Regions from separate parts of the Vibrio genomosp. F10 str. 9ZD137 genome, predicted to be linked through region 2. Evidence: predicted binding sites of a transcription regulator. Region 2 holds the regulator's gene; the other holds the start of a gene.

Region 1 (3,202 bases), on a different contig from region 2:
GCGAATTTGGTATTTTTCACTTTGGAGAGTTAATTGATGGCAATGCGCACAAGTTAGAAAATGTTGCGTTTGCAGAAGCCAAACCACGCTGCCAAGCGCCTGCTCAGCCATTAGCTTAAATCGATATTGATGCGATGCAAGAAGGGCTGTTGCAAGAAGATTGATACAAAAAGGGTTGATGCTTCCACATCAACCCTTTTGTTTATCTGTTTGCTCTATCAATAGAACTATTCTTGAGCGTATCCATGGATACCCAGTTTTTCACCATCTAAGAATGCTTTACCATCTTCCATTTTTAAGCGCCCATCAACAAACCATTGAGCCACTAATGGGTAGATTTTATGCTCTTGTGTTTGAACACGTTCGGTCAGCACTTCAACAGTATCCGCATCAAAAATAGGCACTTTTGCTTGTAGGATAACGGGGCCACCATCGAGTTGCTCGGTAACAAAATGCACGCTTGTACCGTGCTCTTCATCACCGGCGTGGATAGCTCGTTGATAGGTGTTTAAACCTGGATATTTCGGCAGTAATGAAGGGTGAATATTGATCATTCGGCCTAAGAAATGGCGAACGAACTCGCCACTTAAAATACGCATGTAACCCGCCAAAATGATTAAATCAGGCTGATACCCATCCATCTGACGCATTAATTCCCTGTCGAATGCATCACGAGTATCAAAGGCTTCTGGATCGATAAAGATACCATCTGCGCCCGCTTTTTTTGCTCGCTCAAGAGCAAAAGCCGTTGCCTTATTCGAAAAAACAGCCGTCACTTTACCGCTATCAATACTGGTTTCACAAGCATCGATAATCGCTTGTAAGTTAGAACCATTCCCTGAAACTAAAACAACTATGCTCTTCATATTTAGTTGATCTCAACCTGTTCTTCGCCCGCTTTTGCTTGAGCGATTTCACCGATAACCCAAGCGTTTTCACCTTCTTGTTGAAGAAGCTTAACCGCTGCGTCTGCTTGGTCTTTAGGTAGGGCAACAACGAGGCCAACACCACAGTTAAAGGTGCGGTACATTTCGTGAGTGGTTACGTTGCCTTTTTCTTGTAGCCAGTTGAAGATTGCAGGCCATTCCCAGCTTGAACCATCAACAACCGCTTTGGTGCCTTCAGGAAGTACGCGTGGGATATTTTCCCAGAAACCACCACCGGTGATATGAGAGATCGCGTGGATATCGTGCTCTGCAATCATCTTAAGTGCTGATTTAATGTAAATTTTAGTAGGCTCTAGAAGGTGTTCACCGATAGTGCGACCGTCTAGTTCTTCCGTCTTATCAGCGCCAGATACTTCAAGAATCTTACGAATAAGAGAGTAGCCATTAGAGTGTGGGCCACTTGAACCAACCGCGATAAGCGCATCACCAGCCGCGACTTTGGTGCCATCAATAATGTCTTCTTTTTCAACAACACCGACGCAGAAGCCAGCAACATCGTAGTCTTCGCCTTCGTACATACCAGGCATTTCAGCGGTTTCACCACCAATAAGTGAACAGCCTGCTTGAATACAACCTTCAGCAATACCGGTCACAACGTCTGCAGCAGTATCGACATCAAGCTTGCCGGTTGCGTAGTAGTCTAGGAAGAATAGCGGCTCTCCACCTTGAACAATCAGGTCGTTTACACACATGGCGACTAAATCGATACCAATTGTGTCGTGCTTGTTCATATCCAAAGCAAGGCGGAGTTTAGTGCCTACGCCATCAGTACCAGATACTAAAACAGGTTGCTTGTAGTTGGTTGGCAATTCACACAGAGCGCCAAACCCGCCAATGCCACCCATCACTTCAGGGCGACGAGTACGTTTTACCGCACCTTTAATTCGGTCAACAAGCGCATTGCCTGCATCAATATCAACACCAGCGTCTTTGTAGCTTAGAGAAGAGTTATTTGCGCTCACAGGGAAGTCCTCGGATTTAAGTTGGATATGAAAACGGCGCTATTCTACCAGTGCTTAAACATAAAGAGCAAACGTTTGCGCGAGTTTTTTTATTGATCTATCCATCCTGAAATAGAGTTTGTTATCGTGTATAATCTGAGGGTTTGTTCAAAAATACTAAAAATGCCGGAGATGAAAATGAAAGTGGTTGAAGTTAAGCACCCTCTTGTAAAACACAAAATTGGTCTAATGAGAGAAGGTGATATCAGCACGAAACGTTTTCGTGAGTTAGCAACCGAAGTCGGAAGTTTACTTACTTATGAAGCAACAGCTGATTTTGAAACAGAAACAGTGACTATTGAAGGCTGGAATGGCCCTGTAGAGGTTGATCAACTGAAAGGCAAAAAGGTAACGGTAGTGCCTATTTTGCGTGCAGGTCTGGGTATGATGGATGGTGTACTCGAGCATATGCCAAGCGCACGTATTAGCGTTGTGGGTATTTACCGTGATGAAGAGACATTAGAACCTGTCCCTTATTTCAATAAACTGGCTTCTAACATCGATGAGCGTATCGCGCTTGTTGTTGATCCAATGCTAGCGACTGGCGGGTCAATGATCGCGACCATTGATCTTCTAAAAGAGCAGGGTTGTACTCAGTTTAAGGTGTTGGTATTGGTTGCTGCGCCAGAAGGTATTGAAGCATTAGAGAAAGCGCACCCAGACGTTGAGCTGTACACGGCTGCCATTGATCAAAAGTTGAACGACAAAGGTTATATTGTCCCTGGCTTAGGTGATGCTGGCGATAAGATTTTTGGTACGAAGTAATCGTAAATAGACCATAATGCGAAAAGGGAGCGATCATCGCTCCCTTTTTTATTTTTGATGCACTATTTTTTTAAGCTTAATGTGCCCGGCTTTCGTGTTCTTGAAGAAGAATTGTGAGCGTCGCTGTGCATATTCGAGGCATTTCCCCCAGTGCGGTCAGGACGAACCGGTGCTTTGCCATGAAAGTTCTTTTTGCCCTTGCTAGAGTTTGGCGCGTGACGAAACTCATCCGCATTTTGCCCTCTAAAGGTACGGTTTTTCTGGTTTCGTCGTGCGGTGCTCGATTGATTTTCTTCACGGCTATCAAACAGCTTCGCGTCCGTAGCTCGACGAATTCGTACGCCTTTCGCATCATTTTTTGAGGCATCTTCGGTTCCGCTTGAGTCTTCACACATCGTGAGAATCTCATTCACTTCTTCTGCGCTTAGGTAGCGCCATTCTCCATTTGGGATACCATCAATAGAGATATTCATGATGCGAACTCGGCGA
Region 2 (3,202 bases):
AGAATCAATACCCGCTTTTTTCAGCATTCTTTCCGTTGCCAACCTAAGATTTGGTAAATCCTTAAGGCGATCCGGTTTTGCAGATGCTTGGCTTTCTTTCTCTTTCTTTGCAATCTCTAATGAGTTTTTCGCTTCAGCGAGAGTGGTTGCTGAATCTGACATCCAATCATCAGGTAACGCATAATATTTTGTTACGACAGGGTGTCCGCGCTTTTTATAGACATATGGCATATAGCCTTGCTGCTTGAACTTTTTAACGGCAATGCTATCGGCTCTTATGTGAAGTTTGTCATTTACAACAAGTGCAAACATTGTGTCTTCAACAAAAATACCGAAACCGCCAAACATTGAACGAGACTTTACTCGTCCAAGCTGTTCAAACAGCCTCATTGAGTCTTTTAGTATTGGTTTATCCATGCTGTATGTTCTCGGTGTATGTTAAATACGCCACCAAATCAGGTCCGAGAGGTTAGCAAAATATGCAGAAACTGTGTCATTTACGGGTAAATTTTATGTTTGCATTGCTTGCCATCGGTAACCCCGCTACCTACCAACTCCTGTGATAAACAGAATGTTTGGTTTAGGCCGGAGGCTTTGCGTCCCACCTTTTCAAGTGGTTTGCCCTGTGCGTGACTGAAAATAAAGCTTTGATCAATTTGAATGAGAATCACAAAACCGCCTGGTTAGTGTGATGTTCATCCAACAAATTCATCTCAATATTGAGTCTAAACTATAACATATAATTAGCAAGTAAAGAAAAGCCGGTCAAAGCAAACTACTTATTGAGATCCTTTACGGTGTTTCGTTCTACGATTTCAGGGTGCATCTCAAATATGCGCTTTTCGTGATCTTTATCTTTGATTCTCTCAAGCAAAATTTCAAATGCATTTTTACCTACACGACGTTTGGGTTGGTGTACGGTCGTTAGTGGAGGAGAAAAGTACTCAGCAAGCTCAATATTGTCATAACCAATGACAGAGATATCGTTAGGAACGTTAATCCCTTTTTGCCCCAAGCGACTGATTAAACCGAGAGCCATCGTGTCGTTGAAACAGAAAATGGCCGTTGGTTTGTTGTCCATCGCCGCAATTTGGTCTGCTGCTAAGACTGCGGTATCACACTCAAAGTTACCTTCTAAGATCCAATCTTCATCGATTTTTAGGTTGGCTTCTGTCAATGCTCGCTTAAAGCCTAAAATGCGCTCTTGGCATGCTGCTTTTTCAAAATGCCCGCTTAGACAGGCAATATCTTTATGGCCTTTATCAATCAGGTATTTTGTGGCGAGATAACCACCTTCTTCTGAATTATCGATTATTTTATCAGCCTGGGAGCTTTCTGGGCCCCAATCCATGACAACCTTTGGAATGGTTGAGTGACGATCAAGCATTTCTCGAAGTTCTTCAGTAAGGTCAGAACACATGACCAGAATGCCATCCACTCGTTTCTCGGCCAGCATGCGAATATAGTCACGCTGTTTTTCATAGATACCGCCGGTGTTACAAAGAATCAGCGTGTAGCCTTGGCGATAACAATAGCTTTCAACACCGTCAATGACTTCAGAAAAGAAAAGATTAGTAGACTGAGTGACCAGCATGCCAATAGTTCGTGTTGTGTTGCATTTTAAGCTGCGGGCAACGGCACTTGGCGCGTAGTTGAGCTCTTCAACGGCTTTATTCACTTTTTCTTGTGTCGTTTCTGCCACGAATCGCGTTTTATTGATAACGTGAGAAACAGTGGTCGTTGATACGCCAGCTAAGCGAGCAACATCTTTAATTGTGGCCATAATTCTTTTCCTGTTAATTGCAGTTGCAATTCCATTCACTAACAAAGCGTTTCAGTGCTTACATGAGCAAAAACATCTTATTATGAGTAAAAACACAAAAACCGCCAATAATAGCGGTTAGTTAGTCATTCTTTTGTCGTTATTATTTCAATTTTAGACGTCATGTGAAGGACAAGCAATGAAAAGCGGTCATATTCGCGTGATCTAAAACGACAATTAGACAATATCATGGTGTTTATATCGAGTTTTTACTCGCCAGTTAAGTACTGGTAATCGAGTTCCAGAAAAGCACTCATCAATTCAGATACTGCAGCATAGAAACCGAAATCATCCAATTGCTGACATTTATGGGTGAATTGCGGGACCCAAGATAACAAGTAGGTTGAGATAAACTGTTCTTGCTCAATCAGCGCTTGGTCAAGGTGCTTTTCTATTTCAACTTCATTGGAACGGATAATCAGGTGACCTAAAAAATCGAGCTCAATAGCGATATGATCAGCCGGTTCATTGAGGGTTTCATGAACTGCCACATTATGCTTCGCCATCAGATCCGCCATTTCCTTTGCAGGGGTATCGTTGAGTATTCCAGCCTCGCCAATATAAATTGACGCGTATGGCAGAGCCGAATCTTTCTCTGACTTTAAAAATAGGTCACAAAAGTCAGCAGATAACTCAAGTTGTGCATCTTCTCTATCTTGCAGTCGATTCAGTGCATCAACGAGTTTATCAATCGCAGGCTTTAATGATGGGTTCTCTCCCAAACCAGTAAGGAAAGCTCTAATCTGAGCCGACTGGTACTGTTCGACATCCGGTTCTGTGAGTTCTTTGGCGAATAGACTAGATAGCCACCAGTAGATTTCAGCACGTTTTTCGTTGAATGCTTTTGTTTCTTGCATTGTCATTAGCCTTAACAGAAATAATCTTTCTAGTTTAACGAATAAAAATGAACAGGGTTACTTAAGAGTATGATAAAAATTGTGAAATTATGTCGAATTATGAACAGATTCAGCTATCTTGTTTTGAATCAATAAACTTGCAAGATTTGTCCAAACTTAACCGGATGAGCTAGAATTGTGATGAATTATGAATAGAATGGCTCTAGCAAAATCATTCCAATGAATAAAAATAAGTGGGTTAAATGACTTATCATATACTGGTCGTCGAAGACGATGCTGTCACACGCAGTAAGCTGGTCGGCTACTTTCAGAATGAAGGCTATACGGTGAGTGAAGCTCAAAGCGGTGAACAGATGCATGAAATATTGAACATGTCCTCTGTCGATTTGGTCATGCTTGACATTAACCTTCCAGGCTCTGATGGCCTGATGTTGACACGAGAACTGCGAAGTCAGTCGGACATGGGTATTATTTTGGTAACCGGGCGAACCGACAGCATTGATAAGATTGTTGGCTTAGAAAT

Evidence for each region. The regulator PurR, encoded in region 2, represses purine synthesis genes. The targets are predictions, from matches to a motif close to TNANGNAAACGTTTNCNTNA.
Region 1: purM (phosphoribosylformylglycinamidine cyclo-ligase) is a predicted target of PurR. The motif match lies at 1,973-1,992, and genes of this name have one in related genera.

What each region holds. Positions count from the first base shown of each region.
Region 1 is NZ_JBNGCJ010000847.1:4,356-7,557, forward strand. It holds gene ACP45E_RS19095 (class II glutamine amidotransferase) at 1-119, shown strand, start outside; gene purN (phosphoribosylglycinamide formyltransferase) at 228-866, opposite strand; gene purM (phosphoribosylformylglycinamidine cyclo-ligase) at 869-1,909, opposite strand; gene upp (uracil phosphoribosyltransferase) at 2,087-2,713, shown strand; gene rluF (23S rRNA pseudouridine(2604) synthase RluF) at 2,776-3,202, opposite strand, start outside.
Region 2 is NZ_JBNGCJ010001040.1:4,381-7,582, reverse strand. It holds gene ACP45E_RS22100 (TfoX/Sxy family DNA transformation protein) at 1-417, opposite strand, end outside; cyclic di-GMP riboswitch class I at 531-633, opposite strand; gene purR (HTH-type transcriptional repressor PurR) at 776-1,783, opposite strand; gene torD (molecular chaperone TorD) at 2,032-2,679, opposite strand; gene torR (two-component system response regulator TorR) at 2,922-3,202, shown strand, end outside.